One region of the Streptomyces sp. NPDC021019 genome, then DNA from elsewhere that is predicted to be linked to it. Evidence: predicted binding sites of a transcription regulator. Region 1 holds the regulator's gene; the other holds the start of a gene.

The links. Region 1 encodes HspR, which represses chaperone genes until heat shock. Its sites were predicted from a motif close to TTGAGNNNNNNNNNCTCAA; they were not measured.
Region 2: lon (endopeptidase La) is a predicted target of HspR. The motif match lies at 2,438-2,456, and genes of this name have one in related genera.

The regions. Positions count from the first base shown of each region.
Region 1 is NZ_JBIRQR010000001.1:490,959-497,179, reverse strand. It holds gene ACH4RG_RS02260 (helix-turn-helix transcriptional regulator) at 36-272, opposite strand; gene ACH4RG_RS02255 (helix-turn-helix transcriptional regulator) at 517-1,509, shown strand; gene ACH4RG_RS02250 (hypothetical protein) at 1,552-1,815, opposite strand; gene ACH4RG_RS02245 (hypothetical protein) at 1,794-2,084, opposite strand; gene ACH4RG_RS02240 (heat shock protein transcriptional repressor HspR) at 2,357-2,809, opposite strand; gene dnaJ (molecular chaperone DnaJ) at 2,811-4,004, opposite strand; gene grpE (nucleotide exchange factor GrpE) at 4,101-4,751, opposite strand; gene dnaK (molecular chaperone DnaK) at 4,748-6,221, opposite strand, start outside.
Region 2 is NZ_JBIRQR010000001.1:1,866,488-1,872,708, reverse strand. It holds gene lon (endopeptidase La) at 1-2,415, opposite strand, end outside; gene ACH4RG_RS08720 (spermidine synthase) at 2,777-3,496, shown strand; gene ACH4RG_RS08715 (response regulator transcription factor) at 3,731-4,468, shown strand; gene ACH4RG_RS08710 (ATP-binding protein) at 4,465-5,541, shown strand; gene ACH4RG_RS08705 (multifunctional oxoglutarate decarboxylase/oxoglutarate dehydrogenase thiamine pyrophosphate-binding subunit/dihydrolipoyllysine-residue succinyltransferase subunit) at 5,823-6,221, shown strand, end outside.

The DNA of each region.
Region 1 (6,221 bases):
CTCCACCCGGCGGCCGAGCACCGGAGAAGGTCAGGTCACGGACGCAGACCCCTGATGTCCTCCGCGTACAGGTTCGACACGATCGCGGCCTCGAACCTGGACTTCAGATTCAGCTTCCGCACGATGCTCGACGTATGCGCCCGGACCGTCCGTTCCGTAATGCCGAGTCTCCGGGCGAGCCAGCGGTTCTGCTCTCCGCCGGCCAGCAGCGCGAGCACCTCGCACTCGCGTTCCGTGAGCGTGGTGAAATCCAGTACCTGTCGGTCGATCATCGTCGTCACAGCAGCCCCCTAGTCGTGATCATCCACTGTTGTCCGTCTGTTGTCCGCCCCGCGTCGGCATCTCGACCGATCGGGACCACCTGCACCTTTACCCTTCGATTACCCTTTCCCTCATCAGTTCGACGGCTGCGTGGCGCCTGACCCGTGCCCCAGCCACCGGTTCGACGGGCGCCCCGGCATCTGACCCATGCCGGCGCGCCGACAGTTGTTGTGCGGCACGCGGGGGGCGGCAGCAGTGAACGACGGAAGTCTGTCCATACTCGGTATCGACGCGACGGAGGAACGCGTCTACCGGTACTTCCTGCGCAATCCGGGGACCAGCACCGAGGACATCGACATCCTCCTCCACCGCCCGCGCGAGGAGGTGGAGAAGGCCTTCGCCCGGCTCGACGAGCTGTGCCTCCTGCGGACCGACGAACACGGCGGAGCGACGGCGACCGACCCGGAGACCGCGATCGAGCGGCTCACGGAGATCCGGCTGCGCGAGCTGCACGAACAGCTCCACCAGGTCACCAGGTGCCGGCATCTGGTGGCCGACCTGACGGCCGAACAACAGGCCCGACCCCTCGCCGGGCAGGGCGTGGAACGGCTCGAAGTCCTGCGGCACATCCGCGACCGGATCGACGACCTGGCCTTCTTCGCCCGGCAGGAGATCCTCTCCGTCGAGCCGTACACCGCCCTCACCCCCGAGAACATCGCGCACGCGCGCCCGCTCGACACCCGGTGTCTGCGCCGCGGCGTGCGGATCCGCAGCGTGGTGCTGCGGGAGGCGCTCGACCACCCGCCCACCGTCGCCTACCTCCGTGAGCTCAGGGCCCAGGGCGCGTCGATCCGGGCCGCGGACGACCTGTCCGAGCGCATCCTCGTCTACGACCGCCAAACGGCCCTGGTGCCCGTGGACCCGGCCGACACGTCGAGCGGCGCACTGGTCACCCAGCAAGCCGGCCTGGTCTCCAACATCCTGGCCCTGTTCGAGAAGATCTGGACCGAGGCCACGGACCTCGCCGCCGTCATCGACACGGGTGCCGCGCCGACCGGCGTGCTCTCGGAGATGGAGCAGCGTGTCATGGAGGAGATGTGCCGGGTCGCGAAGGACGAGACGGGTGCCCGGAACCTGGACATCTCGGTACGGACGTACCGCCGTCACGTCGCCGACGTCCTCCGCATCCTGGACGCGACCAGCCGCCCGCACGCGGCCCTGCTGGCCCGCGAGAGAGGCTGGATCTGAGGCCCGGCACACCGGGAAGTGAGGGTCGGTCGGTCCGGAGTCCTACGGGGCCTGCCGTGCCTCCAGCGCCCACCCCTCCAGCGTCCGGCCCCTGAGCGCCTCGGCGCAGCGTTTCCGCACCTCGTGCTCCCCGCCGCCCCGGACCAGGACCGTGATCCGGTCCTCCCCGATGCGCTGGGCGCACTCCCAGTGCGCGGGCAGCATCCCGAGGAGCCGGAGCACCGCGGTCCCGGCGGGCGCGGCGTGCGCGGCGACCCGGACCACCACGACCTCGACGGGGTCGTCTACTGCCAGCCGTTGACGCACGTGGCCCTGCCCCTGTCCGGTCCGTGAATCTTGGGCAGCGGTACGCCGCAGAGGAACCCGGAGACCGCGGCGTTCCCCTCCGCCAGCGCTTGCGAGATCCCGCCGGACAACCCGGCCGGCCCGCCCTGCGGGGACACGCCCCCCGGCCCCGCGCCGGCGTGGGCCGGAATCGCGGCCGCCCCGACGACCAGCCCCAGGATCATTCCCCCGGTACCGACCATCCTCCCGGTGAACGCGCAGACGCCCATGTGTTCCTCCCCGTACGTCATGTGTCCCGCCGGCTTCCCTCGCCGACGCCCATAAGCTTGCCAGTGACACGTGCCCTTGACAGGGGCGATCACTGTCAACTTGCTGCATATGCGGGGCTACTTGGTGCCAACCGTATTCCGCCGGAGCGCTCCGGTGGTTTTCGGCCACCTGAGGATGCGCGGCGACCGGGCGACGCGGGGACACACGACGACGGGGCCGGGAGAGCGTCATCCGCTCTTCCGGCCCCGTCGACTCACGCGGGGTCCGGCCGACTCGCGTCGGCCGTGTCCGGTCAGTCCGTCGGCCGCTTCGGCTTCGGCCGCCAGACCACCAGCGCACTGGTCTGCTGCACGTCCTGGTACGGCACGAGGTCCCGACGGTACGAGGCGTGCACCTGGGCCTCGCGCTGCTGGAGGGCGACCGCCGCGCCGTCCACCGCCGCCGACAGCTCGGCGACGCGCTGCTGGAGGGCCGCGACCTGGTTCTCCAGCTCGATGATCCGCTTGATGCCCGCGAGGTTGATGCCCTCGTCCTGCGACAGCTGCTGCACGGTGCGCAACAGCTCGATGTCGCGGGCCGAGTAGCGCCGGCCGCGCCCGGCCGTGCGGTCCGGGGAGACCAGGCCGAGACGGTCGTACTGGCGCAGTGTCTGCGGGTGCAGGCCCGAGAGCTGGGCCGCGATCGAGATCACGTACACCGGTGTCTCATCGGTCAGCTGGTACGGATTGCGTCGACGGCCGTCCATCTCAAGCTCCCTTCGCAGCCTGGAACAGTTCCGCCCGCGGGTCCTCGTCCGCGGTCGCCTTCCGGTAGGCCTCCAGGGCGTCCCTGGCCTCCTGGCCCAGGTCCCTGGGGACCGCGACCTCCACGGTGACCAACAGGTCGCCGCGGGTGCCGTCCTTGCGCACCGCGCCCTTGCCCCGGGCGCGCATCGTACGCCCGTTGGGGGTGCCGGCGGGAAGCTTCAGGGTGACCGGGGGGCCGCCGAGGGTGGGGACCTTGACCTCGCCGCCGAGCGTCGCCTCCGCGAAGGTGACGGGAACGGTGACCGTGAGGTTGTCGCCCTTGCGGCCGAAGACCGGGTGGGCGTCGACGTGGACGACGACGTACAGATCGCCGGCCGGACCGCCGCGCTCGCCCGCGCCGCCCTTGCCGCGCAGCCGGATCCGCTGGCCGTCGGAGACGCCCGCCGGAATCCTCACCTGCATGGTGTGCGCCGACTTCGCCCGGCCGCTTCCCTTGCAGACGTCGCACGGGTCCTGGGCGATGAGGCCCCGGCCCTTGCAGTCCACGCAGGGGTCGGTGAGCGAGAAGCCGCCACCGCTGCCGCGCGAGACCTGGCCGGTACCGACGCAGGTCGGGCAGACCCTGGGAGTGCCGTTCTTGTCGCCGGTGCCGGAACACGCCTTGCAGGGCGCCTGGCTGGACATCCGGAGCGGGACCGTGGCCCCGTCGACCGCCTCGGTGAAGCTGAGCGTCACCTCGGACTCGATGTCCTGGCCGCGCTTGGGCTGGACGCGGGTACCGGCGCCGCCGCGGTTGAACAGCCCGCCGAAGACGTCGCCGAGACCGCCCCCGCCGCCGCCGAAGCCGCCGCCCGCACCGCCCTGTCCGCCGCCCGGGGCGCCCCCGCCGAAGAGGTCGCCCAGGTCGAAGTTGAAGTTGCCGCCCGCACCACCGGGGCCGGGCCGGAAGCCGCCGTTGCCAAAGAGGGCGCGCGCCTCGTCGTACTCCTTGCGCTTCTTGGGGTCACCGAGGACGTCGTTCGCCTCGGAGATCTCCTTGAAGCGCTCCTCCGCCTTGCCGTCGCCCTTGTTGGCGTCCGGGTGGAACTCGCGGGCGAGCTTCCGGTACGCCTTCTTGACCTCGGCGTCGGTGGCGTCCTTGGGGACGCCGAGGACCTTGTAGTAGTCCTTCTCGACGAAGTCCTTCGTGCTCATCGACGTCCCTCCTTCCGGACGATCGGCCGAGCGGCCGGCCCGTGGGCCGGCCGCCGGGCCGGTCGGTGGGCACCGTGGTGGTCAGACGCGTTGCCGTCAGACCTCCTCGGTGCCACCGCTCTCCTCGTCGTCTGTCTTCTCTTCGTTGGCCGCGGCGGGCGTGGCGCCCGGCTGCGGCTCGGCGACGGCCACCCGCGCGGGGCGGATGGTGCGCTCGCCGATGCGATACCCCGGCTGCAGGATCGCCACGCAGGTCGTCTCGGTGACGTCCGGCGCGTAGCTGTGCATCAGGGCCTCGTGGATCGTCGGGTCGAAGGGCTCGCCCTCCTTGCCGAACTGCTGGAGGCCCAGCTTCGCGACGGTGGTCTCCAGCGATTCGGCCACCGACTTGAAGCCGCCGACCAGTTCGCCGTGTTCCCGTGCGCGGCCGACGTCGTCGAGGACGGGCAGGAGCTCGGACAGGAGGTTCGCGACAGCGATCTCCTTGACCGAAACCCGGTCCCGCTCGACGCGGCGGCGGTAGTTCTGGTACTCGGCCTGGAGCCGCTGGAGGTCCGCGGTGCGCTCACCGAGCGCGGTGCGTACCTGGTCCAGCTCCGCTGTCAGACCGACGGTCGGGTCGAGGTCCCCGGCCGGGGCCGCCGGCTCCTCCTCGGAGGAGTCGGCAGCCTTCGGCTCGGCGTCATCAGGGGTGGCGCCGGAGGGGACGTCGGGCTTCTCCTCGAAGCCCGGGGTCTCCTCGGTCACGCCGCACCGCCCTTGGTGTCCTTCTCGTCGTCCACGATCTCGGCGTCGACGACGTCGTCGTCGGCCTTGGCCTGACCGTCGCCCGGGGCGTCGGCGCCCGGGGCCGCACCCTCGGCCTGGGCGTTGGCGTACATCGCCTGGCCCAGCTTCTGGGAGACGGCCGCGACCTTCTCGGTGGCCGTGCGGATCTCGGCGGAGTCCTCGCCCTTGAGCTTCTCCTTCAGCTCGCCGACGGCGGTCTCCACCTCCGTCTTCACGTCAGCGGGGACCTTGTCCTCGTTGTCCTTGAGGAACTTCTCCGTCTGGTAGACGAGCTGCTCACCCTGGTTGCGCGACTCGGCGGCCTCGCGGCGGGCGTGGTCCTCCTCCGCGTACTTCTCGGCCTCTTCGCGCATCCGGTTGACCTCGTCCTTCGGCAGCGAGGAGCCGCCGGTGACGGTCATCTTCTGCTCCTTGCCGGTGCCGAGGTCCTTGGCGGCGACGTGCATGATGCCGTTGGCGTCGATGTCGAAGGCGACCTCGATCTGCGGCACGCCGCGCGGGGCCGGCGGCAGACCGGTCAGCTCGAACATCCCGAGCTTCTTGTTGTACGCCGCGATCTCGCGCTCGCCCTGGTAGACCTGGATCTGCACGGACGGCTGGTTGTCCTCGGCCGTCGTGAAGATCTCGGAACGCTTGGTCGGGATCGTGGTGTTGCGCTCGATGAGCTTGGTCATGATCCCTCCCTTGGTCTCGATGCCGAGGGAGAGCGGGGTGACGTCGAGGAGCAGGACGTCCTTGACCTCGCCCTTGAGGACACCGGCCTGGAGCGAGGCGCCGATGGCGACGACCTCGTCCGGGTTCACACCCTTGTTGGCCTCCTGGCCGCCGGTCAGCTCCTTGACGAGCTCGGCGACGGCGGGCATACGGGTGGAGCCACCGACGAGAACGACGTGGTCGATCTCGGAGAGCTGGATGCCCGCGTCCTTGATGACGTTGTGGAACGGGGTCTTGCAGCGGTCCAGGAGGTCCGCGGTCAGCTGCTGGAACTGCGAGCGCGTGAGCTTCTCGTCCAGGTGCAGCGGGCCCTCGGCGGACGCCGTGATGTAGGGCAGGTTGATCGTGGTCTCGGTCGAGGACGAGAGCTCGATCTTCGCCTTCTCCGCGGCCTCGCGGAGACGCTGGAGAGCCATCTTGTCCTTGGACAGGTCCACGCCGTGCCCGTTGGCGAACTGCTTCACCAGGTAGTCGACGACGCGCTGGTCCCAGTCGTCACCACCGAGGTGGTTGTCACCGTTGGTGGCCTTCACCTCGACGACGCCGTCGCCGATCTCCAGGAGGGACACGTCGAAGGTGCCGCCACCGAGGTCGAAGACGAGGATCGTCTGGTCGTCCTTGTCGAGGCCGTACGCCAGCGCGGCGGCGGTCGGCTCGTTGACGATGCGCAGGACGTTCAGGCCCGCGATCTCGCCGGCCTCCTTCGTCGCCTGA
Region 2 (6,221 bases), 1.4 Mb from region 1:
CGCGGCCGGGATCCTGTCCTCCACCCGGGCGGAGGCCGGGGCGAGGGCGATCTCCAGCACCTGGCGGACGTCGGTGACCGGGTGGACGTCCAGCTTCTCCAGCACCTCGGCCGGGACGTCGTCCAGGTCGGCCTCGTTGCGCTGGGGGATCACCACGGTGGTGATGCCCGCCCGGTGGGCGGCCAGCAGCTTCTGCTTGAGGCCCCCGATCGGCAGGACCCGCCCGGTCAGCGACACCTCGCCGGTCATCGCCACATCCGTACGGACGAGGCGTCCGGAGAGCAGCGAGGCCAGGGCGGTCGTCAGGGTGATGCCGGCGCTCGGGCCGTCCTTGGGGATGCCGCCCGCCGGGAAGTGGATGTGCACACCCCGGTCCTTGAGGTCCGCGACCGGAAGCTCCAGCTCCGCACCGTGCGACCGCAGGAAGCTCAGCGCGATCTGGGCCGACTCCTTCATGACGTCCCCGAGCTGACCGGTCAGGGTCAGTCCGGAGGCCCCGGTCTCCGGGTCGGCGAGCGACGCCTCGACGAAGAGGACGTCACCGCCGGCCCCGGTCACCGCGAGCCCGGTGGCCACGCCCGGCACGGCGGTGCGGCGCCCGGCCGGGTCCTGGGCGGACTCGGGCACGTGGTGCGGACGGCCGATGAGGCCGCGCAGGTCCGCGTCGGTCACCGCGAACGGCAGCTCGCGGTCGCCCAGTTCGTGCTGGGCCGCGACCTTGCGGAGCAGCTGGGCCACCGCCCGCTCCAGATTCCGTACGCCCGCCTCGCGGGTGTACTCGCCGGCCAGCTTGCGCAGCGCCGACTCCTCCAGGGTGACCTCGTCCTTCTCCAGGCCGGCCCGCTCCAGCTGGCGCGGGAGCAGGTGGTCCCGGGCGATGACGACCTTCTCGTCCTCGGTGTAGCCGTCGAGGCGGACCAGCTCCATGCGGTCGAGCAGGGCCTCCGGAATGGCGTCGAGCACGTTGGCGGTGGCGAGGAAGACCACGTCGCTGAGGTCGAGCTCGACCTCCAGGTAGTGGTCGCGGAAGGTGTGGTTCTGGGCCGGGTCGAGGACTTCGAGGAGGGCGGCGGCCGGGTCGCCCCGGAAGTCGGAGCCGACCTTGTCGATCTCGTCGAGCAGGACGACCGGATTCATCGAACCGGCCTCCTTGATGGCCCGCACGATGCGGCCGGGAAGCGCGCCCACGTACGTACGCCGGTGGCCGCGGATCTCCGCCTCGTCCCGGACACCGCCGAGCGCGACGCGGACGAACTTGCGGCCCATGGCGTGCGCGACGGACTCGCCGAGCGAGGTCTTGCCGACGCCGGGCGGGCCGACGAGGGCCAGCACCGCGCCGCCGCGGCGGCCGCCCACCACGCCCAGCCCCCGGTCGGCACGGCGCTTGCGCACCGCGAGGTACTCGGTGATGCGTTCCTTCACGTCGGCGAGGCCGGCGTGCTCGGCGTCCAGGATCTCCTGGGCGCCGCGGATGTCGTAGGCGTCCTCGGTCCGCTCGGTCCAGGGCAGTTCGAGGACGGTATCCAGCCAGGTGCGGATCCAGGAGCCCTCGGGCGACTGGTCGCTGGACCGCTCCAGCTTCTCGACCTCCTTGAGCGCGGCCTCGCGGACGTGTTCGGGGAGGTCGGCGGCCTCGACCCGGGCCCGGTAGTCGTCGGACTCGTCCTCCGGGTCGCCGTTGAGCTGGGAGAGTTCCTTGCGCACGGCGTCGAGCTGGCGGCGCAGCAGGAACTCCCGCTGCTGCTTGTCGACGCCGTCCTGGACGTCCTTGGCGATGGATTCGGCCACGTCCTGCTCGGCGAGGTGCTCGCTCAGCCACTGGATGGCGAGCTTCAGCCGGGCGATCGGGTCCGCGGTCTCCAGGAGCTGGACCTTCTGGGCGGTGGTGAGGAACGGTGAGTATCCGGAGTTGTCGGCGAGCGCGGAGAGGTCGTCGATCTGCTGGACCCGGTCCACGACCTGCCACGCGCCGCGCTTCTTCAGCCAGCTGGTGGCGAGCGCCTTGTACTCCTTGACCAGCTCGGCGGCGGACCCGGGCAGGGGGTCGGGGGCGGCGGTTTCGAGCACGGTCCCCTCGACCCAGAGCGCCCGGCCGGGCCCACTGGTCCCGGCACCGATGCGGACCCGGTCGCGGGCCCGGATGAGGGCGCCCGGGTCGCCGTCCGACAGGCGTCCGACCTGCTCGACGGTGCCGAGGACACCGGTCCCCGTGTACGTCCCGTCGATCCGCGGGACCAGCAGCACCTGAGGCTTGCCCCCGCCGGGACGGGCGGCGGCCTGCGCGGCCTCGACGGCGGCGCGCACCTCGGTGTCGGACAGGTCGAGCGGCACCACCATGCCGGGCAGGACGACCTCGTCGTCGAGCGGCAGCACGGGCAGGTCGATCGGTGTGAACGCCTCGGACTCGTTAGTCATGATCTCCCCTTCGGCAGGCAAGTTGAGCTATGTGGACTCAATGCTCCTGAGCCGCCGAATGTTCCCCAAGCCTTGTTCGCTCTGAGCGATCAGATGGTTCCGATGCCCCGGACCGTCCTCCACGCTTTCCCGGCCAGCAGTACCGGGACGGTCCCTCCGTGTACGGGAGCGCCGCGGGACCGAACGTTGTTCCCCACCCCGGCGACTGGTCGTTCCCCACCCCGATCGACCCGTTGTTCCCCACCTCGGCGACCCGTTGTTCCCCACCCCCTGCGGCGGGAACCGACTGGCCCTCGCCCCGGGCGGCGGGACAGGATTGACGGACGCCGACCGCTACGACCGGAGACCGGAGAGCCACCCGATGCCCGCCATGCCCGCGACGCCCGCCCCCGACCCCACGCCGACACGCTCCGCCGACACCCCCGTGGTCCTCGACCGCCGCGAGGGACCCTTCGGCGAAGTCGTGCTGCGGGAGCGCGGGGAGCACTTCGAGATCATCGCCAACGGCTGCTTCCTGATGGACACCTCCGACGGGCGCTCCGAGCGGCTGCTGATCGACGCCGCACTGGCCGCCCTGCCCGCCGCGCGGACCGGCCCCTCGGTGCTCGTCGGCGGCCTGGGCGTCGGGTTCTCGCTGGTACGGGCCGCCGAGGAGGAGCGCTGGGGCCGGATCGTGGTCGTGGAGCGGGAGCAGGCGATCGTGGACTGGCACCTGGCCGGGCCGCTGGGCCGGATCTCCGGGCCTGCGCTGGCCGACCCCCGGACCGGGATCCTCCACACGGATCTCGTCGCCCACCTCCGTACCACCACGGAGCGTTACGACGCGCTCTGCCTCGACATCGACAACGGGCCGGACTGGACCGTCACGGAGGACAACGGAAGCCTCTACTCCCCCGCCGGCCTGGCGCACTGCCACGACCGGCTGACCCCGGGCGGAGTGCTCGCCGTCTGGTCCGCGCAGCCGTCGCCGGCCTTCGAACAGGCCTTGCGGAATGCCGGGTTCACCAGGGTTCGGACGGAAGAGGTGGCCGTTGCCCGAGGTGTGCCCGACGTGGTCCATCTCGCACTTCGGGCGTTGTGACCCCCCTCCCGGTATGCGCGGACCGGCGGTGGCACGGGTCAACCGGCACAAGGCCGACGATCCGGCTCCCCGGTCGGCGTGGACCCCCACGTCCGGGGCAACACCCTGCGTAGCCGGGAGCCCTCCGCTGCCTTTACGCTGCTGACCGGCACACGGGATCACCCACCGAAATCCACGAGCGAGAACCGTGCCTCCGGGGGAATGGCTCCCGCGAGAACGGGCAGGGGCGGGGCGATGGAACAGACACACACCACCCACAACGGCGTCGCGGCCACCCCGGGGGCTCAGCGCCGGGTGCTGGTGGTCGAGGACGACCCCACGATCGTCGACGCCATCTCCGCCCGGCTGCGGGCGGAGGGCTTCCTGGTCCAGACCGCGCTGGACGGCCCTGCGGCCGTGGACGCGGCTGAGGCCTGGCAGCCCGACCTGATGGTGCTCGACATCATGCTTCCCGGCTTCGACGGCCTGGAGGTCTGCCGCCGCGTACAGGCGCAGCGCCCGGTACCGGTGATGATGCTCACCGCGCGCGACGACGAGACCGACATGCTGGTCGGGCTCGGGGTCGGCGCCGACGACTACATGACCAAGCCGTTCTCCATGCGGGAGCTGGCCGCCCGGGTGCACGTGCTGCTGCGCCGGGTGGAGCGGGCCGCGCTGGCCGCCGTCACGCCGAGGAGCGGCATACTGCGTCTGGGTGAGCTGGAGATCGACCACGCCCAGCGCCGGGTCCGGGTGCGCGCCGAGGACGTCCACCTCACGCCGACCGAGTTCGACCTGCTGGTCTGTCTCGCCAACACCCCGCGCGCGGTGCTCTCCCGGGAGCAGTTGCTGGCCGAGGTGTGGGACTGGGCGGACGCCTCGGGCACCCGCACGGTCGACAGTCACATCAAGGCGCTGCGCCGGAAGATCGGCGCGGAGCGCATCCGTACCGTGCACGGCGTGGGCTACGCCCTGGAGACTCCCGCGCCATGACGCGGCCAGGGTCCGGACTGCGGCCCTTCTCGATCAAGGCCAAACTCGGCACGCTCGTCGTGGTCTCGGTGTTCATCACCACGGGGCTGCTGATCGTCGCGTTGCGGACCCGTACGGAGTTCCGCTTCATCACGGTGTTCTCGGTGATCGCCACGTTGCTGATCACCCAGTTCGTGGCGCACGGGCTGACCGCGCCGCTGGACGAGATGAGAGCGGTGGCCCGGTCCATCTCGCACGGCGACTACACCCGCCGGGTGAGCGGCGCCGGGCGGCGGGACGAGCTGGGGGACCTGGCGCAGACGATCAACCGCATGGCGGACGATCTGGAGGCGGAGGACCGGCATCGAAAAGAGCTGGTCGCCAATGTCAGCCATGAGCTGCGCACCCCCATCGCGGCGCTGAGAGCCGTGCTGGAGAACGTGGTGGACGGGGTGTCCGCCGCCGATCCGGAGACGATGCGCACGGCGCTGCAGCAGACGGAGCGGCTCGGCCGGCTGGTCGAGACGCTGCTGGACCTGTCGCGGCTGGACAACGGGGTGGTGGCGCTCAAGGCCCGCCGTTTCGAGGTCTGGCCCTATCTGTCGGGCGTACTGAAAGAGGCCAATCTCGCCGCCTCCCACCGACGCCTGTCGTCGGGTTCGGGCAATCACTCCCGTACGGACGTCCACCTGCATCTGGACGTCTCGCCGCCGGAGCTCACCGCGCACGCGGACGCCGAGCGGCTGCACCAGGTGGTCGCCAACCTCATCGACAACGCGGTCAAGCACAGTCCGCCGCACGGCCGGGTGACGGTGCTCGCGCGGCGCGGGGAACGTCCCGAGTCGCTGGAGCTGGAGGTCGTCGACGAGGGGCCCGGCATCCCGGAGGCGGAGCGCCACCGGGTGTTCGAGCGCTTCAACCGGGGCCAGGCAGCCTCCCCGCACGGCCCGGGAAGCGACGGCGGTACGGGGCTGGGGCTGGCCATCGCCCGTTGGGCGGTCGATCTGCACGGCGGTCGGATCGGGGTGGCCGAATCCGCGAAGGGCTGCCGCATCCAGGTCACCCTCCCGGGAATCCCCGAGCCGCGCGGTTGACGTCGCGGTTGGCATAGGGTCGAACCGGAAGGGCACGTTCACCCGTGTCCTGCCAGCAGGGGCCTCAAACGGATGCGGCCGGATGGCCGTATCCTCGGTCCTGCGTACCCGAAGTGCAGTGGAACCTCGCTTGTTTCCCGCCATTTCCTGCGCCGAAACCCGCCTTCCGATGTGATGTGCACGACGAAGCACCGGCCCGGCCTGCAAGGAACGGTTCGGGGGGCGTAGCCTTGATTTCCGCTGTCCATCACCTTGTGAAGCGGAAGAGGGCGGTTGCCGCCGTGTCGTCTCAGTCCCCCAGTAACTCGAGCATCTCGACCGATCAAGCCGGACCGGGTACGAACCCGGCCGCCGCGTTCGGCGCCAATGAATGGCTCGTCGACGAGATCTACCAGCAGTACCTCCAGGATCCCAGTTCGGTCGATCGCGCCTGGTGGGACTTCTTCGCCGACTACAAGCCGGGTGCCTCCGGCACGGCGGACAAGCCCGTTCCCGGCGTCGCACCGGTGACCGAGGCGCCCGCCGCCCCGGCAGCGCCCGCTCCGGCCGCGCCCGCCCCGGCGGCCGCTCCGGCTCCGGCGAAGGCCGCGCCCGCAGCCGCTCCGGCGGCTCCCGCGCAGCCGGCCCCGGCCAAGGCCGCCCCGGCCCCGGCGAAGCCCGCGGCGGCGAAGCCCGCCGCC